DNA from 4 places in the Streptomyces sp. CA-146814 genome. Region 3 is predicted to be linked to each of the others. Evidence: riboswitches for the same ligand, from Rfam matches in the RefSeq annotation. Region 3 holds a riboswitch; each other region holds the start of a gene.
What was found. A riboswitch is a leader RNA that binds a small molecule or an ion and turns the genes downstream of it on or off. The one in region 3 is predicted to bind cyclic di-AMP.

Region 1: linked by a shared signal. The riboswitch ahead of ACQP09_RS32665 (transglycosylase SLT domain-containing protein) and the one ahead of ACQP09_RS12495 (transglycosylase family protein) in region 3 are both predicted to bind cyclic di-AMP.
Region 2: linked by a shared signal. The riboswitch ahead of ACQP09_RS18460 (M23 family metallopeptidase) and the one ahead of ACQP09_RS12495 (transglycosylase family protein) in region 3 are both predicted to bind cyclic di-AMP.
Region 4: linked by a shared signal. The riboswitch ahead of ACQP09_RS28195 (M23 family metallopeptidase) and the one ahead of ACQP09_RS12495 (transglycosylase family protein) in region 3 are both predicted to bind cyclic di-AMP.

What each region holds. Positions count from the first base shown of each region.
Region 1 covers NZ_CP192068.1:7,383,333-7,391,168, reverse strand. The annotation lists gene ACQP09_RS32675 (carboxymuconolactone decarboxylase family protein) at 1-445, shown strand, start outside; gene ACQP09_RS32670 (GMC oxidoreductase) at 536-2,185, opposite strand; gene ACQP09_RS32665 (transglycosylase SLT domain-containing protein) at 2,331-3,170, opposite strand; cyclic di-AMP (ydaO/yuaA leader) riboswitch at 3,174-3,333, opposite strand; gene ACQP09_RS32660 (FAD-dependent oxidoreductase) at 3,814-5,205, shown strand; gene ACQP09_RS32655 (SpoIIE family protein phosphatase) at 5,291-7,836, opposite strand, start outside.
Region 2 covers NZ_CP192068.1:4,165,083-4,172,918, reverse strand. The annotation lists gene lhgO (L-2-hydroxyglutarate oxidase) at 1-567, shown strand, start outside; gene trmB (tRNA (guanosine(46)-N7)-methyltransferase TrmB) at 560-1,507, shown strand; gene ACQP09_RS18470 (PrsW family intramembrane metalloprotease) at 1,662-3,194, shown strand; gene ACQP09_RS18465 (aldo/keto reductase) at 3,201-4,145, opposite strand; gene ACQP09_RS18460 (M23 family metallopeptidase) at 4,463-5,509, opposite strand; cyclic di-AMP (ydaO/yuaA leader) riboswitch at 5,521-5,675, opposite strand; gene ACQP09_RS18455 (PP2C family protein-serine/threonine phosphatase) at 5,883-7,115, opposite strand; gene ACQP09_RS18450 (MerR family transcriptional regulator) at 7,264-7,836, opposite strand, start outside.
Region 3 covers NZ_CP192068.1:2,834,387-2,842,222, reverse strand. The annotation lists gene ACQP09_RS12510 (tetratricopeptide repeat protein) at 1-1,380, shown strand, start outside; gene ACQP09_RS12505 (cytochrome P450 family protein) at 1,377-2,669, shown strand; gene ACQP09_RS12500 (transglycosylase family protein) at 2,877-3,977, shown strand; cyclic di-AMP (ydaO/yuaA leader) riboswitch at 4,269-4,456, shown strand; gene ACQP09_RS12495 (transglycosylase family protein) at 4,462-5,169, shown strand; gene eno (phosphopyruvate hydratase) at 5,505-6,785, shown strand; gene ACQP09_RS12485 (FtsB family cell division protein) at 7,050-7,520, shown strand; gene ACQP09_RS12480 (DUF501 domain-containing protein) at 7,588-7,836, shown strand, end outside.
Region 4 covers NZ_CP192068.1:6,289,618-6,297,453, forward strand. The annotation lists gene ACQP09_RS28180 (DNA gyrase/topoisomerase IV subunit A) at 1-167, opposite strand, end outside; gene ACQP09_RS28185 (M16 family metallopeptidase) at 428-1,783, shown strand; gene ACQP09_RS28190 (M16 family metallopeptidase) at 1,810-3,180, shown strand; cyclic di-AMP (ydaO/yuaA leader) riboswitch at 3,405-3,573, shown strand; gene ACQP09_RS28195 (M23 family metallopeptidase) at 3,588-4,403, shown strand; gene ACQP09_RS28200 (GntR family transcriptional regulator) at 4,626-5,333, shown strand; gene ACQP09_RS28205 (HPr family phosphocarrier protein) at 5,493-5,774, opposite strand; gene ACQP09_RS28210 (GNAT family N-acetyltransferase) at 5,934-7,836, shown strand, end outside.

The sequences.
Region 1 (7,836 bases), 4.5 Mb from region 3:
CGGTTACGTGTGGGGGGAGATGGTCCCCGGCATCGGCATGGCCGCCGCCACCTTCTCGATGTCCGTGTACGAGCACACGACGCTGGGCCTGCGGGAGTTCGAGGCGGCGCGGCTGCGGATCGCGCAGATCAACGGGTGCCTGTTCTGCCTGGACTGGCGGACCGAGCGGGACGGCGCGAAGGTCGAGGAGGAGTTCGCGCAGGCGGTGACCGAGTGGCGTACGACGGACGCCTTCGACGAGCGGACGCGGCTGGCGGCGGAGTACGCGGAGCGGTACGCGCTGGACCACCACGGTCTCGACGACGCCTTCTGGAAGCGGATGACCGCGCACTACAGCCAGGTGGAGATCGTGGAGCTGTCGATGAGCATCGGCTCGTGGCTGGCGTTCGGGCGGCTCAACCATGTGCTGGGGATCGACGCGGTGTGCGTGCTGCCGGGTCACTGACGGAGTCCGGGGCCGCCGGGTTGGCACTCCCGGCCCCGGGCTCTCCGTACACCCGGTGGATCAGCGGCGCAGATCGGTACGCCCGGTGGATCAGCGGCGCAGATCGGTGGCGATGATCCGCTCGATGTTGCGCTCGGCGAGCGCGGTGATCGTGACGAACGGGTTGACGCTGACGTTGCCCGGGATCAGGGCGCCGTCGATGACGTACAGGCCCGGGTAGCCGTGCAGCCGACCGTAGTTGTCGGTGGCCTTGTTCAGGACCGCGCCACCCAGCGGGTGGTACGTGAGGTGGTCGCCCCAGATCTTGTAGGTCCCGAAGAGGTCCGTGCGGTAGATCGTCCCCTCCTTCTTGTTGATCTTGTCGAAGATGGTCTTCGCGGCGTCGATGGACGGCTGCTTCCACGCCGTCTGCCAGTTCAGCTCGGCCCTGCCCGCCGCCGCGTTCCAGCTGAACTCGGCGCGGTGCGGGTTCTTGGTGATGGAGAGGTAGAACGAGGCCCAGGTCTCGATCCCGGTGGGCAGCGGGGCGACCTCGGCGAAGGCTCCGCCGGCGTCCCAGTTGTCGATGCCGCCGGTGGGGATGGAGGACTGCACCTTCCCCGTCGGGTCCCAGAGGTGGTTGGCCCGGCCGCACATGACGTTGCCGTTGTCGCCCCAGCCCTTGCCGACCTCGCTGTTGAGGCCGGGCAGCGCCCCGGTCGCCTTCAGGCCGACGAGCAGCTTGCTGGTGCCGACGCTGCCCGCCGCGAAGAAGACCCGGTCCGCCGTGACGGTCTTGGTGACGGTGGTCCGGCCGGTGGTGTCCAGCTGGTCGATGAGGACCGTGTAGCCGCCGCCGGAGGCCGGGGAGACGCGGGTGACCTTGTGGAGCGGGGTGATGGTGACCCGGCCGGTGGCCTTGATCCGGTCGATGTAGGTCTTCTGGAGCGACTTCTTGCCGTAGTTGTTGCCGTAGAGGATCTCGGCGTCCAGCGCGGACTTCGGTACGGTCCCGGCCGCCTCCTGCTTCATGTAGTCCCAGTCGTACACGGCGGGCACGAAGAGGAACGGGAAGCCCGAGCGCTGCGCGTGCTTCCGGCCGACCCGGCCGTACTGGTAGCAGTCGACGGAGTCGAACCAGGCCGGGTCGATGGTGGTGACGCCGAGGTCCGCGTTGGCGCGCGGGTAGTAGGTGCTGTACATCTCGGCGGCGTTCACCGACGGGAGGATGGTGGCGAAGTTCTCCCGCTTGGGCGTGACGGCCATGCCGCCGTTGACCAGCGAGCCGCCGCCGACGCCACGCCCCTGGTAGATGGTGATGCCGGCGAACTCCTCGGCGTCCAGGATCCCGGTGTAGCGGTTGACGTTCTTGTCGATCGGGAAGCCGAGGAAGTTGCTCAGCGGCTGCTTGGTCCGGGTCCGCAGCCAGAAGGAACGGTCGTCCGGCTTGGTGGTGTTGGCGAAGATCTTGCCGTCGGCGCCGGGGGTGTCCCAGGCCATGCCCATCTCGACCATGTGGACGTCGGTGCCCGCCTGGGCGAGCCGGAGGGCGGCGACCGAGCCGCCGTATCCGGTGCCGATGACCAGCACCGGCACATGGGCGCCGGATCCGATCGGGGCAGCTGATGCCCGGGGCGTGGCCCAGACCGGTGTGGTGGGTCCGGCGAGCGCCGCGACGCCAAGAAGAGAACCTGTTCCTGTGATGAACCTTCGACGGGAGACGCCTCTGTGAGCGCCTTCGTGCAGGATGAAGTCGTTCATGTGACTTACCTCACTCTCGATGAGTGCAACAGGTTCTACTGTCGATCGGGTGGTAAGTCACTAGAAACTTGGGGGTAACTTCCCGGTACGCCGAGGGGCCCCGGACCAGGTGGTCCGGGGCCCCTCGGCGTGAGCGCGTACGGGATCAGTAGGCGCCGAAGACGTTGTCGATCGAGCCGTACCGGTCCGCGGCGTAGTTGCACGCGGCGGTGATGTTGGCGACCGGGTCGTAGCTGTCGGTCGAGGTACCGGGCACGTGGTAGGCCTGGAAGGTCGGGTCGATGACCTGGAGCAGCCCCTTGGACGGGGTGCCCTTGACCGCGTTGGAGTCCCAGTTGTTGATGGCGTTCGGGTTGCCCGAGGACTCGCGGATGATGTTGCGGTGGATGCCCTCGTAGCTGCCGGGGATGCCGTGCTGGGCCATGACCGCCAGCGACTCCTTGATCCAGCCATCGAGGTCGTTGGTGTACGTGGCGGGAGCGGCGGCGGCCGGGGCGGCGGCAGGCGCGGCCGTGGTGCGCTCCGAGCGGTCGGCGCGCTCCGCCGTGGCGGTGCGCTCGGCGGCCGGGGCGGCCTTGGCAGCCTTGCCTGCCTTGGCGTCTGACGGGGCGGCAGCCTTGGCGCCGATGGTCAGCGTGATACCCGGGTGAATAAGGTTCGGGTTCTCGCCGACGACCTTGCGGTTGCCTTCGTACAGCTTCTTCCAGCCGCCGCTGACGGAATACTCGCGGGCGATCTTGGAAAGCGTTTCGCCGGACACCACGGAATGCTCGGCGGGCGCCGCCTTCGTCACGGAATTCACCTGGGCGGTCACGGAGACGGGGGCGACCGCCTTTTCCGCGGCGATGGAGTGCGCGGGAGCGGCGGAGGCGGTGGTGGCGCCGAGCACCGGGAGGGCCAGAACGGCTCCACCCGTGGTCACGGCGGCGATGCCACGGCTCAGCGAGACGGACTTGGGACGGCGGTGCTTACCCTGTGCGGGCATGGGGAATTTCCTCTCCGGCGCCTACGAGGTGAGCTGTCGGGTTCAGACGGGAGATGTCTGGCCGCACGGTCGTGCGACTTCACCCCTAGCCGTTCCGGATACCGGATCGGCGGCTTACCTGGGTCCCCCGCTCCTGCCGTACGTGAGTGGGTTGCGGATTCCCGGACGGCGGCAGGATTCGGCGTTCCATCCGGATTGACCGTGACCGTAGGCGAAAAACATCGGGCAGAACAAGCCCTGAATTCCGGATCTTCTTTCTCCGCATGATCGAATTCCGGAATTCCCGGTCGCGCCGGTTCCGTCACGGTGTCAACTTTCTTCGCACAGAAGGGAACCGAGGCCTCCACTTCCCCGTCCGCACCCCCGGGCGTGACGCTCACCACTTTGCGCGGGGGTGGCCGGAATGGGCATACCCAAAAGATCCCAAGAACCCTCAATAACCCCTTTGATGAGGAGAGGGTTAAATAGCAAAAATCGCCCATACCGACCTGGAGAAACGGACTTATCGGGCGGTTCCGTAGGCCGGGTCGGAGGCCTCGCGGGGCCAGGGCTTACGGTGTGGGGTGGAGACTAGTAAGCCAACCCTTACCTCCGACGTACGCTGTACCTGCCCGCGTTCGCCCGCCTTAAGGATCACCACGCCATGACACGCCCCGTCCGCGTCGCCATTGTCGGAGCCGGCCCTGCCGGTATCTACGCTGCGGACGCGCTGCTCAAATCCGAGGTCTGCCAGGACCCGGGTGTCTCGATCGACCTGTTCGAGCGCATGCCCGCGCCCTTCGGCCTGATCCGGTACGGCGTGGCCCCCGACCACCCGCGGATCAAGGGCATCGTCAAGGCGCTGCACCAGGTGCTGGACAAGCCGCAGATCCGCCTCTTCGGCAACGTCAGCTACCCGAACGACATCGACCTGGACGACCTGCGGTCCTTCTACGACGCGGTGATCTTCTCGACCGGCGCCGAGGCCGACCGGGCCCTCGACATCCCGGGCATGGAGCTCGACGGCTCCTACGGCGCGGCCGACTTCGTCTCCTGGTACGACGGCCACCCCGAGGTCCCGCGCACCTGGCCGCTCACCGCGGAGAAGGTCGCCGTCCTCGGCGTCGGCAACGTGGCGCTCGACGTGGCCCGCGTGCTGGCCAAGACGGCGGACGAGCTGCTGCCCACCGAGATCCCGGACAACGTGTACCAGGGCCTCAAGGCGAACAAGGCGCTGGAGGTGCATGTGTTCGGGCGGCGTGGCCCGGCGCAGGCCAAGTTCAGCCCGATGGAGCTGCGGGAGCTGGACCACTCCCCCAACATCGAGGTCATCGTCAACCCCGAGGACATCGAGTACGACGAGGGCTCCATCGCCACCCGGCGGGAGAACAAGCAGGCCAACATGGTCGCGCAGACCCTGGAGAACTGGGCGATCCGCGACGTCGGCGACCGCCCGCACAAGCTCTTCCTGCACTTCTTCGAGTCGCCGGTCGAGATCCTCGGCGAGGACGGCAAGGTCACCGCGCTGCGCACCGAGCGCACCGAGCTGGACGGCACCGGCAACGTCCGGGGCACCGGCACGTTCACCGACTGGGACATGCAGAGCGTCTACCGGGCCGTCGGCTACTACTCGGAGGAGCTGCCCAAGCTCCCCTTCGACGTGGCCTCCGGCACGGTCCCGCACGAGGCGGGCCGCGTCATCGCCGGCGACGAGCACATGGCCTCGGTCTACGTCACGGGCTGGATCAAGCGCGGCCCGATCGGTCTGATCGGCCACACCAAGGGCGACGCCAACGAGACGGTCGCGTGCCTCCTGGAGGACCGCGCCGCCGGCCGCCTGTCCGAGCCGGCGACGCCCGCTCCGGAGGCCGTGGAGGCCTTCCTGGAGAGCCGGAACGTCCGCTACACGACCTGGGAGGGCTGGCACAAGCTGGACGCCCACGAGCAGGCGCTCGGCGTCGCCCAGGGCCGTGAGCGGATCAAGGTCGTGGAGCGCGAGGGCATGCTGGACGCCTCGGGCGCCTTCGCCCTGGCCGAGCGGGCCACGGAGGTCTGAGCCGGGCCGCCGGCGGAGGTCTGAGCCGGGAGTGCTCGCGCGGATCCGAGCCCCGTACGCCTGAGGCGTACGGGGCTGTCGCCCGTCAGGCCGGGTCCGGGGCGCTGGTGCCGCCCCGGCCCGGCCCGCGGAACGTCCGCCACAGGTCCGGCGGGGCGGCGTCGCGGGACGGCGGCTGCGGCTTCTCCGGAAGGTGCGTCCAGCGGGCCGCGAGCAGGAGCGCGATGTCGTCGGGCCGGTCCGTGGCCTGCCGGGCCTCGCCGATCACCCGGTTCGCGATCTGGGCCAGCGGGACCGATCCGATCCCGGCGATCGTGGAGCGCAGCCGCTCGATGCCCTCGTCGATGTCGGTCCCGGGCCGTTCGATGAGCCCGTCGGTGAACAGGGCCAGCACATCGCCCGGTTCGAGCAGCAGTTCGGTGACCGGGTACGTCGCGTGCCCGTCGACGCCGAGGACGATGCCGCCGGGCAGGTCCAGCACCTCGGTCCGGCCGTCGGGGTGCCGCAGCACCGGCTGCGGATGGCCCGCCCGTACGGCACGGGCGCGTCCCGTGAGCGGGTCCAGGACGATGTAGCAGCAGCTGGCGAACTGTCCCGGGTCCAGGTCGATGAGCAGCCGGTTGGTGCCGCTCATCACCTCCTGCGGATCGTGGTTGCTCAGCGCGAACGCCCTTACCGCACTGCGTAGTTGCCCCATGGTGGCGGCCGCCGCGACACCGTGTCCCTGGACGTCGCCGATGACCAGGGCCAGTTCGTGGCCGGTCTCGATGACGTCGTACCAGTCGCCGCCCACCTCCATGTCCTGGGTCCCGGAGAGATAGCGCCCGAGCGTGTCGACCCCGTCGGCCTCCGGCAGCCGGTGCGGCAGCAGGGCGTCCTGGAGCCCCCGGGCGAGCGCCGACTCGCTGTCGTACCGCTGCGCGCGTTGCAGGGCCTGGGCGATGAGTCCGGCGAGGGCGGTCAGGACGGTGCGCTCCTCCGGGCTGAACCCGCGCGGCCGGTCGAAGCCGAGGATGCACGAGCCGACGGGCCGTCCGGAGGCGATCAGCGGCAGGAAGGCGCGCGCGCCGACGTCGGTCTCCATCGGGATGCCCGGGTAGGCGTCGGCCAGCCGCTGCATGGACTCGAAGAAGATCGGCCGGCCGGTGGTCAGGGTCTCCACGCCAGGAATGGAGACGTCGAGCCCGACCCCGTCGAAACGGTCGAGGAACCCTTTCGGGAACCCGGTCTCCCAGGCGAGGTGGAGGTGACGCTCGCTCAGCAGGTAGATGGCGAGCTGCCGGCCGCCGAACGCGGGCAGCAGCTCCTCGGTGACCACGGCGGAGACCTGACGGGCCGTGACCGCCTCGGTGAGGGCGATCGCCAGGGCCACCGGGCGGTAGAGGGCGGAGGAGCGGTCGGCGGTGGAGCCGATGCCCAGACCGGGCGCGGTGACCGAACCGGGAGCGTACGCCGGCTGTTCCGTGGCCTGGAACACCGCGCTCAGCCCGTCGTGGCCCGGGTACAGCGAGACCGACAGCCAGCGCGACGGGCCCCGCCGGGCGAGGAAGTGGACGGGTTCGTCGGAGATCAGGGCGGCCCGGCAGTGGTCCTCGTACGCCGGATGCCCGAACCACGGCAGCACCTCCCACACGACGTGGCCCACCAGCTCGGCGCGGGGGAGGTCGAGCAGCTTCTCCGCGAGCGCGTTGGCGTACGTGATGCGCCCGATCCGGTCCAGCGAGACGATCCCCCGCGGCAGCCGGTCCGCCGCCTCCGCGATGACGGGTCCCGCGCCGAAGTCGACGACGAAGCCGGTCAGATGGCTCTCCGCGCTCTCGCCGTCCGGGTGGGTCCAGCGGCCGGAGAGTTCCAGCAGGTGGTAGCGGCCGTCGGGGCCGCGCAGCCGCATCCTCCGCACCACCGGATCGGCGGATTCCACCGCCTGCCGGGCCAGCGCCCAGAGCCCGTACACGTCCTCCGGTACGAGGCGTCCGGCGAGCGCGTCGACGGTGCCGGGGAACTCCTCCGGCGCGGTGCCGAAGATCGCGCACAGGTCGTCGTCGGCGGTGAGGCCGCCGGAGTGCAGGTCCCAGTCGAAGCTGCCGACCCGCACGGGCGGCGCCGGGGCGGCCGGGAGCTGGACGGGGATCGGCTCCTTCTCCCAGACGACCGGGAGGGACCGCGACTCCAGATCGGCGAGCGCGGCCCCGAGCCGTCGGCCCAGGCGCAGCAGCCGCTCCCCGTCGGCGGGAGCGATCTCCTCGCCCGGGGTGGCGGGCCGCAGGACGGCCATCACGCCCATGCTGCCCTGCGGGCCGGTGATCGGGACCCACAGCGATCCGAACGGGAACGGCAGCCCCGCCATCAGCTGGGGAAACCGCCGCATGCCCTCCTCCGCGTCGGCGAGCAGCACGGGCCGGCCGGTGCGGTAGGCCTCGGAGACCGGGAACGGCCGGTTCACGTGCATCCGCCACCAGGGCCGGAAGAGCGGGCCCGGCAGTCCGGCGAGCACGGCGAGGCGCAGAAGGCCGGGCGTCCCGGAGCGGAGGTAGATGCCGCCCGCGTACCCCTCGGCGGACTCGACGGCGCTGACGACCCCCTGCGCGAGTACGAGGGACAGCTCGTCCGGTACTCGGCCGCCGTCGTCGT
Region 2 (7,836 bases), 1.3 Mb from region 3:
GGCGAGTACTACGAGCTGGCCCGCCCCGAGCTGGTGCGCGGCCTGGTCTACCCGGTGCCGGACCCGGCCTTCCCGTTCCTCGGCGTCCACCTGACCCGGGGCTTCGACGGCACGGTCCACGTCGGCCCGAACGCGGTCCCCGCCCTGGCCCGCGAGGGATACGCCTGGCCGGTGGTGCGCCCCGCCGAACTGCTGTCCACGCTGAGCTGGCCGGGCACCTGGCGGATCGCCCGCAGACACTGGCGGTACGGGGCGGGCGAGGTGCACCGCTCGCTCTCGAAGTCCGCCTTCACCGAGGCCGTCCAACGGCTGCTGCCTGCCGTGCGGGAGGAGGATCTGCGCCCGTCGCCCGCCGGGGTCCGGGCCCAGGCGGTGCTGAAGGACGGCACGCTGGTCGACGACTTCCTGATCCGCGAGGCCCCGCACACCGTGCATGTGCTGAACGCCCCGTCGCCCGCCGCGACGGCGTGCCTGCCGATCGGGCGCGAGGTGGCGCGGCGGGCGCTGCGCCGGGCTCGGGAGACGGGGTGGAGGCCGCCCGCCGTAGAATCGGGTCATTGTGTCTGAGCAGCCCTTGAACCCCACCCCCGCCCCGGCCCCGGCCCCGGCCCCGGAAGAGGCAGCCGAGGCCACCGTGACCGGCTCAGCCCCCGCCGCGACTCCCGAGCCGGCGGCGGCGACCCCTGTGACCGGGTCCGCGACCGGGTCCACCGCCGCCGACGTCACCCCTGAGGAGGCCGCCGCGCTGCGGGCCGCCTCCTTCGAGCGGGCGCGTCGGCTGCGCCAGGAGCCCCGCTTCCCCGGTGGCCCCGCCGCCGACCCGGCCGGCTCGCACCACGAGCGCCGGATCCGCAGCTTCCAGCCGCGCCGCAGCCGGGTCACCACCGGCCAGCAGGAGGCCCTGGAGCGGCTGTGGCCGAAGTGGGGCCTGGACATCGACGGCAAGCGGGTCCTGGATCTGGCCGAGCTGTTCGACGGGCTGCCGGTCGTCCTGGAGATCGGGTTCGGCATGGGCGAGGCCACCGCGCAGATGGCGGCCGAGGACCCGGGCACCGGCATCCTCGCCGTCGACGTCCACACCCCGGGCCAGGGCAACCTGCTGGGCCTGGCGGACAAGGCGGGCTCGACCAACGTACGGGTGGCCAACGGCGACGCGGTGATCCTGCTCCGCGAGATGCTGGCCCCCGAGTCGCTCGACGGCCTGCGGGTCTACTTCCCGGACCCGTGGCCCAAGGCCCGCCACCACAAGCGGCGCCTGATCCAGCCCGAGTTCCTGGACCTGGTGGCCCCGGTGCTCAAGCCCGGCGCGATCGTGCACTGCGCGACCGACTGGGAGCCGTACGCGGAGCAGATGCTGGAGGTGCTGACCGCGCACCCCCGCTTCGCCAACACGGCGGCGGACGGCGGATACGCGCCGCGTCCGGCGTTCCGGCCGCTCACCCGGTTCGAGGGCCAGGGCCTGGACAAGGGCCACGTCGTGCACGACCTGCTGTTCGCCCGGATCTGACACACCGCCCGGGCAGACCGCCGCCGGGTGAGGCGCGTCCCGGTCGAACACCGAACCACCCTGGCCGAGCACTGAACCGTCCTGGCCGAACAGCGAGCCGTCCTGGCCGGATGCACCGTCGCCGGGTGTCAGTGCTCCTCGTTAGGGTCGAGGGGTGTCCGACGGTTCCGTGCAGTACCAGCAGCGGCAGCCGGCGGTCCCGGTCCTCCACGAGCAGCGGCCCGAGGAGGTGTTGGGCGCCGTGCCGGAGCGCGGCCGTTGGCAGTACCGGCCGCGCCGCGTCTCCCTGGTCTGGCGCAGCAAGGTGTTCCGCCTGGGGACCGTGATCGTGGCGCTCGCGCTGTGCGGGCTGGTGATCCTCGCCCTGGTCCGCGAGCAGACGGGCCCGGAGGGGTTCCTCGTCGGCCTCGGCCTGGCGCTGCTGCCGGTACCGCTCCTGATGGCCGCCTTCCGCTGGCTGGACCGGGTCGAGCCGGGCCCCTGGCGGAACCTGATCTTCTGCTTCGCCTGGGGCGCGTGCGCCGCAGCACTCGTCGCGATCATCGCCAACTCGTTCGCCATGCGGTGGATAGCCACCGCGACGGCCGACCCGGCGAGCGCCGACACGCTGGGCGCGACGGTGATCGCCCCGGTCGTGGAGGAGAGCGCCAAGGCCGTCTCGATCCTGCTGATCTTCATCTTCCAAAGGCGGGAGTTCCGGGGCGTGGTCGACGGCATCGTGGTCGCGGGCTTCACCGCGACGGGCTTCGCCTTCACCGAGAACATCCTCTACCTGGGCAACGCGTTCGACGAGGATCAGCAGCTCGGCAGTTCCGGGATCGCCTCGGTGACCGCCGGGACGTTCTTCGTACGGATCGTGATGTCGCCGTTCGCGCATCCGCTGTTCACGGTGCTCACCGGTCTCGGCTTCGGCTTCGCGGCCATCAGCGCCCGCCACCACCGGGTCCGCCGGATCGCCCTGCCCGTGCTCGGCCTGCTGCTGGCGATGGGCCTGCACGCCCTGTGGAACGGCTCTTCGGCCTTCGGCCCGTACGGCTTCTGGGCGATGTACGGGATGGTGATGGTCCCGGTCTTCGCGCTGGTGACCTGGCTGGCGATCTGGTGGCGCCGGCGTGAGCTGCGGACGCTCGCCGCCGAACTGCCCGCGTACGCCACGGCCGGCTGGCTGACCCCGGCCGAGCCGCTGGCCCTCTCCTCGATGCGGACCCGGGGCGTGGCGCGCGATCTGGCCCGCCACTGGCACGGGAAGCAGGACCGGTCGCGGGGCCGGGCGGCGGCGCGCGCGGTGGCGGAGTACGAGTCGTTCGCGACGACCCTGGCCGGCCTGCGCCGCCGCGCCCGCCATGACGCGGTGGGCCCGGACTTCGCCGTCCGGGAGCGGGAGCTGCTGCACCACCTCTGGCAACGCCGCGCCATCGCCGCCCCGGCCCTCACCCACGCGGCCCAGATGACCGGCACCGGCCCGCGCCCACACCCGTACCGACAGCCGGCGCCGTACGGACAGCGACAGGAACACGGATACGGGCAGGGGCAGGCGCAGGCGCAGGGGCAGAGTTACGGGCACGGGCAGGGCTACGGCTACGGCTACGGGCAGGGGCACGGAACCGCGTACGGCAGCCCGCCCCCGCAGCAGCCGTACCCGTACGGCCGACAGAGCCCGTACGGCTCCACCCCGCCTCCCCCGTAAGGCGGTTCAGGCCGACGCCTCCGTCAGGGCCGCCAGCTCCGCCTCCGTCAGCTCCAGGTCCGCGACGGCCAGCAGCGCGGGGAGCTGTTCGACCGTGCGGGCCGAGGCGATCGGGGCCGCGACCGTCGGACGGGCGGCGAGCCAGGCGAGGGCCACCGTCGCGATCTCGGCACCCCGCTCCGTGGCCACCTGGTCGAGGGCGGCCAGCACCGTGCGGCCGCGCTCCGACTCCAGGTGCTCGCCCGCCTTCGCGGAGCGGGCGCTCTCCACGGTGGCGCCGGGGCGGTACTTGCCGGTGAGGAAGCCCGAGGCCAGCGCGTAGTACGGGACGGCGGCGAGGCCGGCGCGGGCGGCGGTCTCCTGGAGCGGGCCCTCATAGGTGGCGCGGGAGACCAGGTTGTAGTGCGGCTGGAGCGCGACGTACCGGGCCAGGCCCTCGCGCTCGGAGAAGTCCAGCGACTCCTGGAGGCGCTCCGGGCTGATGTTGGAGGCGGCGATGTGGCGCACCTTGCCGTCCCTCACCAGCTGGTCGAGGGCGGTGATGATCTCCTCCACCGGGACGGTCTCGTCGTCGAAGTGCGTGTAGTAGAGGTCGATGTGGTCGGTGCCGAGGCGGCGCAGCGACTGCTCGGCCGCGCCCTTGATGGTGGCGGCGGAGAGCCCCTGGAAATCGGGGTGGGCGCCGACCTTGGTGGCCACGACGATGTCGGAACGGTTGGCGCGGGAGGCGAGCCAGGCGCCGATGACGGTCTCCGACTCACCGCCCCGGTTGCCCTCGGCCCAGGCGGAGTAGGCGTCGGCGGTGTCGACGAAGTTGCCGCCGGCCGCGGCGTACGCGTCCAGGACGGCGAAGGACCGGTCCTCGTCGGCGGTCCAGCCGAAGACGTTGCCGCCGAGGGCGAGGGGGAAGACCTGGAGGTCGGAGCTGCCGAGCGTGCGCAGAGAAGTCATGTCGGGGTTCAACGGCAGCGGCGGAGCGGTGTATTCCGTGCCGGGGCCGCGCATTACGTGCCGGAGCCTCGTATTCCATCGCGGAGCCGCGCATTCCGTGCCTGAGCGGCGCATTCCATTCCGGAGCGGCGCATTCCATTCCGGAGCGGCGCATCCCGCGCGCCGGAGCCGCGCATTCCGCACGCCGGAGCCCCATGTTCCACCCCTGGACCCGCCGACCCGCCGGACGGACCGGCCGCCGGACGGACCGGCAGCCCTGACGTCGGGGGGTGAGCGTCAGGGCTGCCGGGGTTTCGGGTCCTACGGGCGCGAGTGCCTCAGACGGAGAGACCCTTGCTGTTCAGCCATGCGACCGGGTTCATCGCCGAGCCGCCCGCGGTGTGGACCTCCAGGTGGAGGTGGACACCGGTCACGTTGCCGGTCGCGCCCATGCGGCCGATGGTCTCGCCGGTGCTGACCTGCTGGCCGACCGAGACGTCGATCGAGGACTGGTGCGCGTACCAGATCTCCGTGCCGTCCTCCAGCTGGAGGACCGTGCGGTAGCCGTACGAACCGGACCAGCCGGCCTCCGTGATGGTGCCGCTGTGCACGGCCTTGAGCGGCGAACCGGCCGCTCCGGCGAAGTCCAGGCCGGTGTGCTGGCCGGAGGACCACATGGCGCCCGACTGGCCGTAGGTCGAGGTGATCGTGTACGAGGAGGCCGGCAGCGTGTAGCTGGCGCGGAGCTTGGCGAGGCGCTCCTCCTCGGCCTTCTTCGCCGCGGCCTCCTCGGCCGCCTTCTTCTCGGCGGCGATCTTGGCCTTGACCTTGGCCTCGGCCTCGTCCTGCTGCTTCTTCGCCTCGGCGGCGGCCTTCTCGGCCGCGGCCTTCTCCTCGGCGGCCTTGGCCTCGGCGTCGGCGTTGGCCTGCTGCTGCTCGGCCTGCTGGAGGATCCGGGCGCGCAGGGCCTCGCCGGCGTCGGTGGTGCCCTGCTCGGCCTCGGCGGTCGTGATGCCGGCGGAGGTGAGCGGAGCGGCGGCGAGGACCGGTGCGTCCTCGGCGTCGTCGGACATGAACGCCCCGACGCCGGGAAGGGACTTGGCGTCGGGGAGGTTGTCCGCGATGGAATCGGGAAGAGAGATGGAGACCGGCGGCTTGCTCTGGGCGGTGGCCATGCCACCCGCACCGACTGCCGCTATGACGCCGACCCCGAGGACGGTGGAGCTACGGGCGAGACCCCGCTGCTTGGACACGCGGTGCTTGCCGCGCACGGGACGGATGGACTCCGCGGTGGGGTTCCACTCCTCCCACGTCCGCTCCGGGCCACCGAGGCCATCGGCAGTGAAGGGTGACGGGGCCTCAGGGGCAGGGTGATTGGACGCCACGTGGGCGCGCTCCTTTCCTTCCTTCTCGCCTACCGGGTTAGCTGACGGGTTCGGAGCAGGAAGGTCTCCTACGGGCCCCTCTGCCTCACGATGGAGACACAGGCGTCCGATTCACCCCATGTAGGTGGTTCCCCGGTTCCCTTGCGGAATTCGGCGCTCGCGCACGGCGCCGTCTCTGACGACGGCTGGGACGACCGCGCTGCGTTATCGAACGTTAATAGACAGACGGGCCCGATTCCAAGCTGTTCCTGTTGATCATTAACGGCTTCGACGGGGACTTACCACCCACAAGCCGCCCGAATCGGACGGCTTGACGACCCCTCGCCCACACCTCTTTTTCTGATGGTGTGTCAACTGTTATGCGGAGCGGTGCTCATCGATTACGCACCGTGTCATCACCCCGGCCGACGATCTTCACCGTCGTCCGCCGCGGCGCCTGGCCCTCCGCCGGCCGGCTGACCGCGAGCAGCGCCATGTCGTCCGTCGACCGGCCGCCGGTGTGCAGCCGTACGTCGTCGGTGAGCGCCGAGAGCAGCTCCTCGGGGCCGGGGAAGATGCGGCCGCGCAGCCGGGCCGCCGGGTCGTAGAAGACGCCGTTCGCGTCGCGCGCCTCGGAGAGGCCGTCCGTGAAGGCGAGCAGCGTCGAACCGGCGGGCAGCTCCCACTCGTCGGACCGGTCCGGCCACACGCCGAGGTCCATCCCCAGCGGCAGCGCGGGCACGCTCGGGGCCAGGACTTCCAGGGCCCCGTCCGCGTGCAGCAGGATCGGCTCGGGATGGCCGCGGTTGACGAGGCGCAGGGAGGCCGAGCCGGGCGGGATCTCGGCCAGGACGGCGGTGATGAACCCCTCCATGGCATCCAGCCCGTACCGCCGCGTCCCCTCCCGCGCGAGCGCCCGCTCCAGCCGCTGCGCCACGCCCTCCAGGGACCGCTCCTGCTCGGCGGCCTCCCGGAACGCGCCGATGATCACCGCCACCGCCTCCACGGCGTCCAGTCCCTTGCCGCGCACGTCGCCGACGACCAGGCGTACACCGTACGGAGTGTCCGCCACCGCGAACAGGTCCCCGCCGACGAACTCGTCCGCCTGCGCCGCCTCGTACCGCGCCGCCACCTGGAGCCCGCCGATCCGCTCCGCCGGCGTCGGCAGTACGGCCCGCATGGCGGTCTCCGCGATGACCCGTGCCGAGGCCAGCTGCTCGTTGCTGCGGCGCACGACCCCGTTGATGACGAGGGCCAGGGCCGCGGCGGTGAGGACCGTGATCATCTCGATGACCGGGACGACCTGCGTGGACGTGCCGTCGGAGATCCGCATCGCGATGACGGAGAGGACCGAGGCCACTCCCGTACGGATGGTGCTGGCGAGCGAGAAGAACGGCGCGGCGATCAGCGGCGCGGCCACGAACAGCGGTACGGCGGTGAAGTTGGGCGGCGCGAGCGAGTCGAAGAGGAGCCCGCCGCCGATCAGCAGCACCGGCAGCAGCCGCACGAACCGCCGCGTCCCGGCGCTCCGCGCCACCACCGGCTTCCCGCGCCCCGTCGAGCCGGGCGCGGCCCGCCCGGGGATCCCGAGGCTCGCCTTCACGAGCCCGCGCCCCTTATCCGCCATCCCCACCACCTGTGCACTCCTGCTGCCCGGTCCGGCCACGGCTGCGGACGGTACCGCGCCCCGCCCAGGCTTCCCGGAGCCGCGCCGTGCGGCGACCCGTCATCGGCCGAATAGGGGGAAGCGGGCCTGGTGCCGAGGCCCTCCGTGGTCAGTCGGAGAGCCGGCGTTCGGCGTAGATCGTCAGTGCATCCCGTACGAAGGCGGCGGTGCCGTCCCCGTAGCGATCGTAGTTCTTTCCGAAGCGGGGATCGGCGACATACATCTCGCCGAGCCCGATGACGTAGGAGCGACCGGGCTCCTTGTCCGCCGCCCGGCCCGCCGCTCGTCCCGCCGCCCGGCCCGGCCCGCCGCCCGACGCGTCGCTCGCCGCCGTGGACGACGACAGCCACGCACAGTGCCGCCGGGCGATCTCCTGAGCCTGCTCACCACCGGCATCGGCCCCGGCCTCCCGGGCCCGTCCCCAGTCCCGCGCGATGGCTTCGTGCTCGGCGAGGAAGGCCTTACGCCCCTCCTCGCCGAGCCCACGCCACCACCGGTCGCCCTCCTCGTACGCCGCGCGCCCCCAGCGCTCGGTCACCTCCCGCTCATGAGCGGTGTGGTCGAACCCGTCGAACACTTCCTCGGCCATGAGTTCCGTCCCCTCCTCCGTCTTGTGGAGAGTGGTCCGCACCGAGGCGATCTGCCGCCCGATGCGCGCCTGCTCCTGTTCGAGCAGCCGCAG
Region 3 (7,836 bases):
GCCGACCCGGTCACCCTCGGCGTGCACCGCACCCGGCGGCTGCCCGGCGAAGCGCCGCTGCCGCCGTACGTGGAGCGGGACTGCGACGCCGAGTTGGGTGACCGGGTCCGCGAGGCGGCCCGGGAGGGCGGTCTGGTGGTGGTGACCGGGGCGCCGCTCTCGGGCAAGACCCGGACGGTGTGGGCCGCCCTGGCGGCGAACCTGCCCGGTACGACCCGGGTGTTCGCGCCGTCGCCCGGGACGGACCTGCGCGGGCTTCCGGCGGTGGTACGAGGACGGGGCGAGGCGGACCGCGTCCTGTGGCTGGACGACCTGAGCGGCCACCTCGGGGAGCACGGGCTGACCCCGGCGGTCCTCGCGGAGCTCGTACGGCTGCGCGTGCCGGTGCTGGCCACGATGGAGGACGAGGCGTACGACGCGCGCCGGTTCGGGACGGCGGACCGCGCCCGGGTGCTCGACGGGACGCGACCGGTCGAGCTGAACCGGGTCTGGAGCGACAGCGAGTGGGCACGCCTTGAGGCGCTGGACGAGGAGCCCCGACTGCGGAGCGCCCGGCTCTGGCGCGGAGCGCACACGGTGCCCGAGTACCTGGCCGTCGGCTCCGACCTCGTCGAGGAGTGGCGGCGGGCGGCCCGGCCGACCCGCCACCCGCGCGGCCACCTGCTGGTGCGCGCCGCGGCCGACCTCCACCGCTGTGGAGTCCCGCACGCGGCGATCTCCGACAGTGTGCTGCGCGGCGCGCAGAAGCTGCATCCGGAGGCGTACGCGGCAGCCGAGGCGGAGTCGTTCGACGACGGGCTGGCCTGGGCTGCCGAGCAGCGGTACGGGGTGAGCGGGCTGCTGGTTCCCGGGGAGAAGGAGGGCACCTGGGGCGTCTTCGGCGCGCTGCTCGCCGATGCGGTCGACCGGCCCGACGGCTGGCCGGTCCCGCTCGGCCTGTGGATGTTCGCGCTCGAAACGGTGGGGACGGAGGGCGCGCGCTGGACCGTCCGGTCGAGCGCTCACGCGCACCTGGTGGAGCGGGCCAAGGGCGATCCGATGGCCGCGGCGGTGCTCGGCGACATCAACGTGGCCCTCGGTGATCTGGAGACCGCCGAGTTCTGGTGCCGCGCGGCGGCGGACGCCGGTCACATCGAGGCGGCCGCCGCCGCGGGAGAGCTGATGGTCGCGCGCGACGCGACGGCGGAGGCGATCCCGTACCTGGAACAGGCCGCCGAGGCGGGCGTCGTACGGTCGCAGTTCGCCCTGGGCATGCTGCTGATCGACCGCGCCAAGAGCTGGATGAACCGGGCGGCCGAGGCCGGCCACCCCTTGGCGGCGCGGGTGCTGCCCCGGCTCCACGCCGTGACGTACACGCCGCCCGATACCGTCAAGGAGTGACCGACACCCCCGCCTGCCCCCGCACGCCTGACGCGCCCGAACTCTTCACCTGGGAGTTCGCCACCGACCCGTACCCCGCCTACGCCTGGCTCCGCGAGCACAGCCCCGTGCACCGGACCGCGCTGCCCAGCGGGGTCGAGGCGTGGCTGGTGACGCGGTACGGGGATGCCAAGCAGGCGCTCGCCGACGCGCGGCTCTCCAAGGATCCGGCGAACCACGCCGGGTCCGCGGCCGCCAAGGGGAAGACGGGGATCCCGGGGGAGCGCAAGGCGGAGCTGATGACGCATCTGCTCAACATCGATCCGCCGGACCACACCCGGCTGCGCCGGCTCGTCTCCAAGGCGTTCACCCCGCGCCGGGTCGCGGAGTTCGCGCCCCGCGTGCAGGAGCTGACGGATCGGCTCATCGACGGCTTCGTCGAGAAGGGAGAGGCGGACCTCATCCACGACTTCGCCTTTCCGCTCCCCATCTACGCCATCTGCGACCTGCTCGGCGTCCCGCGCGAGGACCAGGACGACTTCCGGGACTGGGCGGGCATGATGATCCGCCACGGCGGCGGGCCGCGCGGCGGGGTGGCCCGGTCGGTGAAGAAGATGCGCGGCTATCTCGCCGAACTCATCCACCGGAAGAGGGAGAACCCCGGTGACGACCTGATCTCCGGGCTCATCCGGGCCAGCGACCACGGCGAGCACCTCACCGAGAACGAGGCCGCGGCGATGGCGTTCATCCTGCTCTTCGCCGGGTTCGAGACGACGGTGAACCTGATCGGGAACGGTACGTACGCCCTGCTCCGCCATCCCGGACAGCGTGCCCGGCTCGAGGAGTCGCTGGCGGCGGGGGAGAGTGCGCTGCTGGCCACCGGGATCGAGGAGTTGCTCCGGTTCGACGGGCCGGTCGAGCTCGCGACCTGGCGGTACGCCACCGAGGCGCTGACGCTCGGCGGGCAGGAGATCGCGGCCGGGGACCCGGTGCTGGTGGTGCTGGCCGCGGCGGACCGGGATCCGGAGCGGTTCGCGGATCCGGACGCGCTCGACCTCTCACGCAGTGACAATCAGCATCTCGGTTACGGTCACGGCATCCACTACTGCCTGGGAGCACCGCTGGCCCGGCTGGAGGGCCAGGCCGCGGTGGCGACCCTGCTGAAACGCCTTCCTGGCCTGCGACTTGCGGGGGAACCTGACGATTTGCGCTGGCGTGGCGGGCTCATCATGCGCGGACTGCGCACGCTGCCGGTCGAGTTCGAGCCGGGACGGCGCCTTGAGGAAGGTGACACGCTGTCACCTCTGTGACTTTCACGTGATCTGCGCTGCATCGACTTGTGACATGCGTTCGAGTCCCGCTAGGTTCACGGTTCGACGCGTCGGCCCACCGTTCACCGTTGGCCCGTCCGTCACTTGCGTATCAGCTTCACGCACGCGCGTAAGAGCTTCACGCACGCGCGCAACAGCTTCACGCTTCTCAGTTCCTGCTTGTCAGTCGCACGGAAGGCAAACTCCATGGGCTCCGCGAACGGCAGACACCGCCGCCCTCGTCAGGCACCCGCCATCGTCGTCGCCGCAGGTGTGACCGGATCGGCCATCGCCATTCCGCTCCTCGGCGCGGCAGGCGCACACGCGGCCGACGCCACCACCTGGGACCGGGTCGCGGAGTGCGAGAGCGGCGGCATGTGGAGTGCCGACCTCGGCAACGGCTACTACGGCGGGCTCCAGTTCTCGCAGGAGACCTGGTCGGCGTACGGCGGCGACGCCTTCGCGGAGCGGGCCGACCTGGCCAGCCGTTCGCAGCAGATCTCCGTCGCCGAGAAGGTCCTGGCGGACAAGGGCCCGCAAGCGTGGCCGAGCTGCGCGGTGATCTCGGGCCTCGCGGTGGACGGCAGCCTGCCCGGCGTCGACCCCGGTACGGTCCCCTCCGTCGACCCCACGAGCCCCACCACTCCCACTCCGGACCCGACGACCGCCCCGGCGAACGAAGCGGATGAAAAGGGTGGAGCGGAGGATTCCGACAAGACGGACTCCACCGGCACGACGGATGCAACCGGCAAGGGCGAGAGGAAGGGTGGCGGCGACACGCTCGACCCCTCGGCCGAGCCCTCCGCGCCTCCGGCCGCCGGAAAGACCGGAACGCCCGGCTCTCCTGACGCCTCGCAGCCCGCCACCTCCGCCCCCGACGCCTCGAAGGACGCCGACCGCACCGGCGGCAAGCACCGAGGCGCGCCGGCCCCCGAGGAGGCCGGCACGGTGGGGCAGGAGGACGGCCCGCGCGAGTCCGGCCGGCACGCCTCGCGCGGCGAGGGTGACGCGCGGGACGGCGGCGCGGTCACCGGCGGCGGCTACACCGTGCAGCCCGGCGACAACCTCTGGGCCATCGCCGACGCGCAGGAACTCCCGCAGGGCTGGACCGGCCTGTACGAGGCCAACAAGGACCTCCTCGGCACCGACCCGGACCTGATCCTGCCCGGACAGAGCCTGGACCTGGGGCTGGAGCAGGCGGGGCAGCAGACCGGTCAGCAGGCCGGTGAGCAGGACGGTCAGCAGGCCGGTGAGCAGGACGGTCAGGCGGACGTCCCGGAGGGCTCCGAGGTGCCTGCCGCCAACTGATCGAATTCGGGAAAACACCCCAAAAACGCGGGTAGTTCAGAGGCCTATGTCCACTTATGCGTAAGTGAGACATGGGTCTCTTTGCTGCAACTGGCGTGTTGCGTCCGCCTGCTCGGCGTAGATCGCCTCCGACCTGCGGAAACACTCCGTCAGGGCAGGCAAGTAAGCGCCGATTGAGTCGGTATGTCCATCTTTGAATGTCGGGGTTGCCTGTGTTTACGGTCGGAACCGCTCGCACCGCGGGCCCCGTCGACCGTCACGCCGAATCCTGCCGTCGGTCGAAGGGAACAGACGCGTAAAGCGCCGTAGGCAGGAGCGGGGGACCCAGGTAGGCCGCCGGGTCCGGACGGCCTCGTCGAAGACGAAGACGGGGACGTACGGGAACGGCTTGGGGTGAAGTCGCGCGCAAGGTCGCGCGACCGGGCAACTCATCAGCCCGAACCCGACAGCTCACCTCGTAGGCGTCGGTGAGGAGATCCGTTCCATGCTGCTGAACAGCAAGGGCAAGCACCGCCGCCCCTCGAAGACCGTCCGTCTCGCCACCCTCGCGGGTGTCACCGGTGCCGCCGTGGCCGTCCCGCTGATGGGTGCGACCAACGCTTCCGCCGCCTCCGTCGAGACCTGGGACGCCGTCGCCCAGTGCGAGTCCGGCGGCAACTGGTCCATCAACACCGGCAACGGCTACTACGGCGGACTGCAGTTCTCGCAGTCCAGCTGGGCCGCCGCCGGCGGTACGCAGTACGCCTCCCGTGCCGACCTGGCCTCCAAGGACCAGCAGATCGCCACCGCCGAGAAGCTCCTCGACATGCAGGGCCCGGGCGCTTGGGCCTGCGCCGGCGCCGGCGGCCTCACCAACGACGGTGTGGACCCGGGCGTGAACACCGGTTCCGGCCAGTCCGCGAGCAAGCCTGAGCAGGCGCAGCCCGAGCGCAAGGCCGAGCAGCCCACCACGCGCAGCGAGCAGCGCGAGGCCCCGAAGGCCGAGAGCTCCAAGAAGACCGTCACCACCCCGACCGGCGAGAAGGTCCAGAAGGGCGACGGCGAGTACAAGGTCAAGGTCGGCGACACCCTGAGCAAGATCGCCGACAAGGAGGGCGTCAAGGGCGGCTGGAGCAAGCTCTTCAAGCTCAACGACGACATCGTCAAGGAAGCGGACCTGATCTTCCCGGGTCAGCAGCTCCACCTGAAGTAACAGCCGTCTCTCCTCCCCGGAGGGAGGGGGTCCGGCGGCACCCTCCCTCCCTCGGCTCCCCGGCCCGGCGCGCTCTCCCCCCGTGCGCGCCGGGCCGGGGTTCTTCCGTGTGAAGGGCGCCGGCGGGTGAGGTGATGCGTTCACCTCTTGTCGCCAACACTTGTTACCAGCCAGTAGATTTCTGGAGTTTTGTCCCGTGATGCTGGCCCTTGGGTCCTTTTTCGTCCCAGGAGACGGGCGGTCGGCCGACTGACGCGGCCGGGCCGGTTAGGCTCGTGTCGCAAGGCCACAGTGACCCTGCACAACCAGCGTCATATCCCAGAAGGAGATGCCTCGTGCCGTCCATCGACGTCGTCGTAGCCAGGGAAATCCTCGACTCCCGGGGCAACCCCACGGTCGAGGTCGAGGTCGGCCTCGACGACGGCAGCACCGGTCGTGCTGCTGTTCCGTCCGGCGCCTCCACCGGCGCCTTCGAGGCCATCGAGCTTCGCGACGGTGACCCCAACCGCTACCTGGGCAAGGGCGTCGAGAAGGCCGTCCTCGCCGTCATCGAGCAGATCGGGCCGGAGCTCGTCGGGTACGACGCCACCGAGCAGCGCCTGATCGACCAGGCGATGTTCGACCTGGACGCCACCGAGAACAAGGCCTCGCTCGGCGCGAACGCCATCCTCGGTGTCTCGCTCGCCGTCGCGCACGCCGCCTCCGAGGCGTCCGACCTGCCGCTCTTCCGCTACCTCGGCGGCCCGAACGCGCACCTGCTGCCCGTTCCGATGATGAACATCCTGAACGGCGGCTCGCACGCCGACTCCAACGTGGACATCCAGGAGTTCATGATCGCGCCGATCGGCGCGGAGTCGTTCTCCGAGGCCCTGCGCTGGGGCGCGGAGATCTACCACACGCTGAAGAAGGTCCTCAAGACCAAGGGCCTGTCCACCGGCCTCGGCGACGAGGGCGGCTTCGCCCCGAACCTGGAGTCCAACCGCGCCGCCCTGGACCTCATCGTCGAGGCCATCAAGGAGGCCGGTTACGTCCCGGGCCGCGACATCGCGCTCGCGCTCGACGTCGCCGCGTCCGAGTTCTACAAGGACGGCGTCTACGAGTTCGAGGGCAAGTCCCGCTCGGCCGCCGAGATGACCGAGTACTACGAGGAGCTCGTCTCCGCGTACCCGCTGGTCTCCATCGAGGACCCGCTGTACGAGGACGACTGGGCCGGCTGGAAGGTCATCACCGACCGCATCGGCGCCAAGGTCCAGATCGTCGGCGACGACCTCTTCGTCACCAACCCCGAGCGCCTGGCCCGTGGCATCGAGGAGGGCTCCGCCAACGCCCTGCTCGTCAAGGTCAACCAGATCGGTTCGCTGACCGAGACCCTGGACGCCGTCGAGCTGGCCCAGCGCAACGGCTTCAAGTGCATGATGTCGCACCGCTCCGGCGAGACCGAGGACGTCACCATCGCCGACCTCGCCGTCGCCGTGAACTGCGGCCAGATCAAGACCGGCGCCCCGGCCCGCTCGGACCGCGTCGCCAAGTACAACCAGCTGCTGCGCATCGAGGAGATCCTCGACGACGCCGCGGTGTACGCCGGCCGCTCCGCCTTCCCGCGCTTCAAGGGCTGACCCGCAGCCCTTGGGCGGTGGCCTCCGTCCGTCCCCGCACTCGGTCCCGTACCGTGTGCGGGGACGGACGTGCGTCAGAGCTTGTCGTCAAACTGCCGCCTGCCGGGCGGCGTCTGGCACGCACGCTCGCGGCGTTGCCGAAATGGCCAAGTAGCTCCGCTACGAGACCATCTCGGCGCCTTGCGATCGCACGCACCAGTCGCCGCCCGGCCGCCCTTCGGGCGACGACGGCAGTTTGACGACAAGCTCTGGGAGGCGGGAGACATGGCCGGGAAGGACCGGGACCGGTTCTCCACCGCGACCAGGCTGCGGCTGCTCGGCGAGCAGACCGCGGCCCGCGTGTACCGCTCGCAGAACCGCCGCCAGGCCCGCCGCTCCCGGCTCACCGGCCGGGCCGCGTTCCTGGCGCTGGTGGTCTGCTCGCTGATCGTCGCGCTCGCCTATCCGATGCGTCAGTACGTCTCCCAGCGCGACGAGATCGCCGAGCAGGAGCGGCTCTCGCAGGAGGCGAAGGCGCGCACCGAGGAGCTGCGGGACGAGAAGGCGCGGCTCCAGGACGACGCGTACATCATGCGGCTGGCCCGCCAGCACCTCCACTACGTCCTCCCCGGCGAGACCGGCTACACCGTGGCCGACCCCGACGCGGCGGAGGACCGGCGCGGAGAACCCGGCGCGAACCACCGCCCCTGGCACTTGAACGTCTGGGACGGCGTCGACAGCGCCGACCGCGACTGACACCCCTCCCACCACCTCTTTCCTCCTACGAGCTTTCGACGAGCTTCCGAGCAGAACCAAGGCAGGCATGGAAACGCCCCCTCCGCAGACCGAGTCCACCAAGCCCACCGACGCGGACATCGCCGCGTTCGAGCAGCAGCTCGGCCGCCCGCCGCGCGGCCTGCGCGCCATCGCGCACCGCTGCCCGTGCGGCAACCCGGACGTGGTGGAGACCCAGCCCCGTCTGGAGGACGGCACGCCGTTCCCGACGACGTACTACCTGACCTGCCCCCGGGCGGCCTCGGCGATCGGCACGCTGGAGGCGAACGGGGTCATG
Region 4 (7,836 bases), 3.5 Mb from region 3:
CGGTGCACCGGCTTCATGCCGTCGCGGGCGTCGGGCAGGGCCCTGGAGTAGATCACCGAGTACGCGTACTCGAGGAAGGAGCCCTGCATTTCGTCGACGACGTCGATGTCGAGGATCTTCTCCTCGAAGTCGTCCGGCGGCGGGGTCTTCGTGCTACGGCGGGCCATCGCGGCTGCGACTCCTTCTCGGATTCACGGATTCTGATCGGACAACCTGGGGTACTGATGCGGACCATTGTGGACCTCCGCACTGACAACGCGGACCTCGACCCGTCCGAAGCCGTCCCGGGCGGCACGGCCGGGGACACCATCGACGGAAACTTCCGCGGAACGGGAACTTCGCCAGGTGCCGGTGCGCTTGCTTAGAGTGGCAGGTCTGGCAGGAAGTACCGGTCAGGAAGTCCAGTATCGCGATCGAAGGGACGTACATGCCCATGGGTCACACGGCCACCGCACAGGCCGGCTCCGGCGGCCTGACAGCGACCGAGCACCGCCTGGCCAACGGCCTGCGTGTGGTGCTCTCCGAGGACCATCTGACCCCGGTCGCCGCGGTCTGCCTCTGGTACGACGTCGGTTCGCGCCACGAGGTCAAGGGACGCACCGGTCTGGCTCACCTCTTCGAGCACCTGATGTTCCAGGGCTCGGGACAGGTCAAGGGGAACGGCCACTTCGAGCTCGTCCAGGGGGCCGGCGGCTCGCTCAACGGGACGACCAGCTTCGAGCGGACCAACTACTTCGAGACCATGCCCACCCACCAGGTGGAGCTGGCCCTCTGGCTGGAGGCCGACCGCATGGGCTCCCTCCTCGCCGCGCTCGACGAGGAGTCCATGGAGAACCAGCGCGACGTCGTCAAGAACGAACGCCGCCAGCGCTACGACAACGTGCCCTACGGCACCGCGTTCGAGAAGCTCACCGCCCTCTCCTACCCCGAGGGCCACCCCTACCACCACACCCCGATCGGCTCCATGGCCGACCTGGACGCGGCAACCCTGGAGGACGCCCGCGCGTTCTTCCGTACGTACTACGCGCCCAACAACGCGGTGCTGTCGATCGTCGGCGACATCGACCCGGAGCAGACCCTCGCCTGGGTCGAGAAGTACTTCGGCTCCATCCCGTCCCACGACGGCAAGCAGCCGCCGCGCGACGGGACCCTGCCCGAGATCATCGGCGAGCAGCTGCGCGAAGTGGTCCACGAGGAGGTCCCGGCGCGTGCGCTGATGGCCGCCTACCGCCTCCCGCACGACGGCACCCGCGCCTGTGACGCGGCCGACCTGGCGCTCACCGTGCTCGGCGGCGGCGAGTCCTCGCGGCTGCACAACCGCCTGGTCCGCCGCGACCGTACGGCGGTGGCGGCGGGCTTCGGCCTGCTGCGGCTCGCCGGCGCGCCCTCGCTGGGCTGGCTGGACGTGAAGACCTCCGGCGGGGTCGAGGTGGAGACCATCGAGACCGCCGTCGACGAGGAGCTGGCCCGGTTCGCCGAGGAGGGCCCGACGCCGGAGGAAATGGAGCGCGCGCAGGCCCAGTTGGAGCGCGAGTGGCTGGACCGGCTGGGGACGGTCGCGGGCCGCGCCGACGAACTGTGCCGTTACGCGGTCCTGTTCGGCGACCCGCAGCTCGCCCTGACCGCCGTGGGACGCGTCCTGGACATCACCGCCGACGAGGTGCGCGAGGCTGCAGCGGCGGCCCTGCGCCCCGACAACCGGGCGGTGCTGGTCTACGAGCCCGTCGAGCCGGCCGAGGACGCCGAAGAGGCCACCGACGCGCCCGAGGGGGCGGACAAGTGAGCGACGCCGCCGTGACTGGAGTAGCCATGGAGTACCACCCGCAGCCGACCCCGGGCACCGCCCGGCCGTGGGCCTTCCCCGCCCCCGAGCGCGGCGCCCTGCCTAACGGGCTGACCGTGCTGCGCTGCCACCGCCCCGGCCAGCAGGTCGTGGCCGTGGAGATCTTCCTGGACGCGCCGCTGGACGCCGAGCCCGAGGGCCTGGACGGCGTGGCCACGATCATGTCGCGCGCGCTCTCCGAAGGCACCGACAAGCACAGCGCCGAGGAGTTCGCCGCCGAGCTGGAGCGGTGCGGCGCCACCCTGGACGCGCACGCCGACCACCCCGGCGTCCGGGTCTCCCTGGAGGTCCCGGCCTCCCGGCTGGCCAAGGCGCTCGGCCTGGTCGCCGAGGCCCTGCGCGCCCCGGCCTTCGCCGAGAGCGAGATCGAGCGGCTCGTCGGCAACCGCCTCGACGAGATCCCGCACGAGAAGGCCAACCCGTCCCGGCGCGCCGCCAAGCAGCTCTCCAAGGAGCTGTTCCCGGCCACCGCCCGGATGTCCCGCCCGCGCCTGGGCACCGAGGAGACCGTGCGGCGGATCGACGCCGCCGCCGTGCGCGCCTTCTTCGACGCCCACATCCGCCCGGCCACCGCGACGGCCGTCATCGTCGGCGACCTCACCGGCATCGACCTGGACGCGCTGCTCACCGACACCCTCGGCGACTGGTCGGGCAACACGGCCCAGGCCCGCCCGGTCGCGCCGATCACCGCCGACGACACCGGCCGCGTGGTCATCGTGGACCGTCCCGGCGCGGTCCAGACCCAGCTGCTGATCGGCCGCATCGGCGCCGACCGCCACGAGCGCGTCTGGCCGGCCCAGGTGCTCGGCACGTACTGCCTGGGCGGCACGCTCACCTCCCGGCTGGACCGGGTGCTGCGCGAGGAGAAGGGCTACACCTACGGCGTACGCGCCTTCGCCCAGGTCCTGCGCTCGACCGGGCCCGACTCGGGCGGCGCGGCGATGCTCGCCATCAGCGGTTCGGTGGACACCGAGTCCACCGGCCCGGCGCTGGAGGACCTCTGGAAGGTCCTGCGGACGCTGGCCGCCGAAGGGCTGACCGACGCCGAGCGCGAGACGGCCGTGCAGAACCTGGTGGGCGTCGCCCCGCTGAAGTTCGAGACGGCCGCCTCGGTCGCGAGCACGCTGGCCGACCAGGTCGAGCAGCACCTGCCCGACGACTACCAGGCCCAGCTGTACGCCCGCCTCGCCGAGACGGGCACCGTGGAGGCGACCGCTGCCGTGGTCAGCGCCTTCCCGGTGGACCGGCTGGTCACGGTCCTCGTGGGCGACGCGGCACAGATCGCGGAGCCGGTGAAGGCGCTCGGCATCGGAGAGGTGACCGTCGTCAGCGGCTGACACACCGTCGGCACACACCAGGACGGAGAGAACCCCAGCGAGGAGTAATTCGCCGGGGTTCTCCCTTTTGTCCGCTTGGCGCCTTTCTTCACGTCTTGCTGATGTAACTCCCCCTACGTCCTGTGGGATGCGCGACAAATCCCCCTGTCCGTTTGGTGACGGACAGCCGCCTTGTCTAGCGTCGGCCCGGCTGTCCGTCACCCGTATGCCGCATCCGCAGCGCCGGGCAGCCATCGCCGAGTCCCCGTCAGGCGCGAGCCTGGGGAGCCGGGGACCCACACGCAGTCCCTGGGGTGAATCGGAACCCCGTGCCGCGAACCGGCGCGGAGCTCCGTAGGAGACCTTCCTGCTCCGAACCCGTCAGCTAACCCGGTAGGCGAGAAGGAAGGAAAGGATCAAGCACCTCCATGGCGTTCACCCGTGCCACCGGGAAGCACCGTGCCCCGAGCCGCCTGAAGCGCCGCGGCGCTCATGTCGCCGGCGTCGCGGCCCTGACCACGACCGGTGTCCTCGGCACCCTGGCCTCTCCGGCCGCCGCGGCCGACTCCGAGACCCCCAAGGTCGCCGAGACCGGACTCACCCAGGCCATCGCCCTCGACGCCACGATCGCCGAGCAGATCGAGGCCCAGGCCCAGGCCCAGCACCGGCAGGCCGAAGTCGTCGCGAAGGCGAAGGCCGAGGCGGCCGCCGAAGCCAAGGCCAAGGCCGCGAAGGCCAAGGCGAAGGCGGAGGCCCAGCGCAAGGCCGAGGCCCGCGCCGAGGAGATCCGCGAGGAGGAGGCCCGCGCGGCCCGCGCCGCCGAGCGCGCCCGCCTCAACGCCTTCCACCTCCCGGTCGCCGGCTCGTCCGTCACCACCGGCTACAAGTCCGGCGGTGCGCTCTGGTCCTCCGGCAGCCACTCCGGCGTGGACTTCCGCGCCGCCTCCGGCAGCTCCGTCGTCGCGGTCGGCGCCGGTACGGTCGTCGAGGCGGGCTGGGGCGGCGCGTACGGCAACAACATCGTGCTCCGGATGACGGACGGCACGTACACCCAGTACGGCCACCTCTCCTCGATCGGCGTCTCCGTCGGCCAGTCGGTCACCTCCGGCCAGCAGATCGGCCTCTCCGGCTCCACCGGCAACTCCACCGGCCCGCACCTCCACTTCGAGGCCCGCACCACTGCCGAGTACGGCTCCGACATGGACCCGGTCGGCTACCTGCGCTCGCACGGCGTCAACGTCTGACCCGACCGCGCACCACCGCTCCTCCCGAAGGCCCCGGCTTCCCGCCGGGGCCTTCGGCCGTGCGCCGGGAATGCCCGGACCGATCCCCTCCGCTCCCGACCTTTGGCCAGAAGATATCCATCAATTCAGGCCTGCCATCGGAAATTGCGGAAGATTGCCTTAGAGTCACGGAACAGGCGTCGGCCGGCCGCGTTTCGCGGGGATGAAGGCGGAGGTTCGGACATGCGCATTCCCGCGCATTCGGTATGCACGGCAATCCGTGACGACATCATCTCCGGTGTCTACGAGCGCGGCAGCCGCCTCACCGAGGAGCTGCTGGCCCGGCGGTACGGGGTCTCCCGCGTCCCGGTCCGCGAGGCACTGCGCACCCTGGAGTCCGAAGGCTTCGTCACCACCCGCAGGCACGCCGGGGCCTGTGTCGCCGAGCCCACCGAGCAGGAGGCCGCCGACCTGCTGGAGGTGCGGATGCTCCTGGAGCCGCTCGGCGCCGCCCGCGCCGCCCAGCGCCGCACGGAGGCCCACCTCAAGGTGCTCCGCGGGCTGGTCAGACTGGGCCAGGAGCGGGCCCGCCGCGGCGAGGGCGAGGATCTGCGGTCGCTGGGCGGCTGGTTCCACGAGACCCTGGCGCAGGCCTCCGGCAGCCCCGGCCTGATCGCCCTGCTCACCCAGCTCCGGCACAAGATCGCCTGGATGTACGCCGTCGAGCAGCCGGCCCGCCCGGTCGACTCCTGGGCCGAGCACGGAGCCATCGTGGACGCGGTGGCGCGCGGCGACGCGGAACGGGCCAGGGCGCTCACCGCCCTGCACGCGGAGCGGGCCGCCGGGGCGCACCGGCTGCGCCGACCGGACCGACCCGGCCGTCGGGCGGCGCCACCGCCTCGCGTGAGTTCTTCGCAACACGGCGTAAACATCGCGGGTGCCCGTCATTAACAAGCGCGCCGTATACAAAGAGAAGTAATTCCCGAGGGTTTTATTTCGCGCTGCCCGAAATTATTCTCCATCGCCTCGGGACAGCGAAAAAGCCGCGGCTTCTCCCGGAGGGAGAAACCACGGCTCAGGTCCGTTACCGTCGTACGGTCCCGGAATGGGTCAGACGGTCTCGGGAAGCTCTTCGAGCCCCTCGGCGACCAGCTTCGCCAGACGGTCCAGGGCGGCCTCGGCGTCGTCCGCGTCGGACGCGAGCACGATCTCCTCGCCACCCTGCGCACCCAGACCCAGCACCGCGAGCATCGAGGCGGCGTTGACCGGGTTGCCGTCGGCCTTGGCGATCGTCACCGGGACGCCGGAAGCCGTGGCGGCACGGACGAAGATGGAAGCGGGGCGGGCGTGCAGGCCCTCGGCCCAACCGACGTTTACGCGGCGCTCAGCCATGGTTCTGCCCTTCACATATCAACGGTTGTCTAGACCAGTCTCTCATGCGGTACGTACTGCTGTGCCCGGCCTCCCCTCCCACCCGCAGGCCCCGGCCGTCCTCAGACTGCCCCGGTACCGATCCCTCCGCGACCGGGAGACCGGCCGTAGGCTTTGCCCATGGAGCCCACGCCGGAACAGAGTCCGCATCACGCGTACCCCGACCACTGGGAAGCGGACGTGGTGCTCCGCGACGGTGGCACCGCGCGCATCAGGCCGATCACCACGGACGACGCCGAACGGCTGGTCAGCTTCTACGAGCAGGTGTCCGACGAGTCGAAGTACTACCGGTTCTTCGCCCCGTACCCGCGCCTTTCCGACCGGGACGTGCACCGCTTCACCCATCACGACTACGTCGACCGGGTGGGGCTGGCCGTCACGATCGGCGGCGAGTTCATCGGAACCGTCCGCTACGACCGCATCAACGACCAGGGCCGGCCCGCCTCCGCGCCCGCCGACGAGGCCGAGGTCGCCTTCCTCGTCCAGGACGCCCACCAGGGCCGCGGAGTCGCCTCGGCGCTGCTCGAACACATCGCCGCCGTCGCCCGCGAGCGAGGGATCCGGCGCTTCGCCGCCGAGGTGCTGCCCGCCAACAACAAGATGATCAAGGTGTTCCGGGACGCCGGCTACACCCAGCAGCGCAGCTTCGAGGACGGCTCCGTCCACCTCACCCTCGACCTCGAACCCACCGAGAAGTCCCTCGCCGTCCAGCGCGGCCGCGAACAGCGCGCCGAGGCCCGCTCGGTCCAGCGCCTCCTCGCGCCCGGCTCCGTCGCGGTCATCGGCACCGGCCGCACACCCGGGGGAGTGGGCCGCACGGTCCTCCGCAACCTCCTCGCCGCCGGCTTCACCGGCCGTACGTACGCCGTGAACCGCGCCTTCGACGAGGGCCTCACCACGCTCGACGGCGTCCCCGCGCACCGCTCGCTCGGCGAGATCGACGAGCAGGTCGACCTCGCCGTCATCGCCGTCCCCGCCCACCGCGTCCCCGAGGCCGTCGCCGACTGCGGCGAGCACGGCGTCCAAGGGCTCGTCGTCCTCTCCGCCGGCTACGCCGAGCAGGGCTCCGCCGGCCGTGAGCTCCAGCGCGAACTGGTCCGCCAGGCCCGCTCGTACGGCATGCGGATCATCGGCCCCAACGCCTTCGGCATCATCAACACCGCCGAGTCCGTCCGGCTGAACGCCTCCCTCGCCCCCGAGTCGCCCGCCCGTGGCCGGATCGGCCTCTTCACCCAGTCCGGCGCCATCGGCATCGCCCTCCTCTCCGGCCTCCACCGGCGGGGCGCGGGCCTCTCCTCGTTCATCTCGGCCGGTAACCGGGCCGACGTCTCCGGCAACGACTTCCTCCAGTACTCCTTCGAGGACCAGGACACCGACGTCGCCCTCCTCTACCTCGAATCCCTCGGCAACCCGCGCAAGTTCACCCGCCTCGCCCGCCGCACCGCCGCCGTGAAGCCCGTCGTCGTGGTGAAGGGCGCCCGGCACAGCGGCACCAACCCGCCCGGCCACGCCGTCCCCGTCAGCCGCATCCCCGACGCCACCGTCTCCGCGCTGATGCGGCAGGCGGGCGTCATCCGGGTCGACACGGTGACCGAGATGGTGGACGCCGGACTGCTCCTGGCGGGCCAGCCGCTCCCGGCCGGGCCCCGGGTCGCGATCCTCGGCAACTCCGAGTCGCTCGGCCTCCTCACGTACGACGCCTGCCTCGCCGAAGGGCTCCGCCCGCGTCCGCCGGTCGACCTCACCACCGGTGCCTCGCCGCAGGACTTCCGGGACGCGCTGGCCGAGGCGCTGGCCGACGGGACCTGCGACGCCGTGATCGTCACCGCCATCCCGTGGGTGGGCGAGAACGGCGAGGCCGAGACCGGCGACGGCGAGGTGCTGGCCGCAGCGCTGCGCGGCGCGGCCGCCGGCGGACCGGCCAAGCCCGTCGCCGTCGTCCACGTGGAGATCGGCGGCCTCGCCGAGGCGCTGGCCGCCGCGAGCAGCACGGCCGCACCCCGCACCCGGCCCACCACACTCG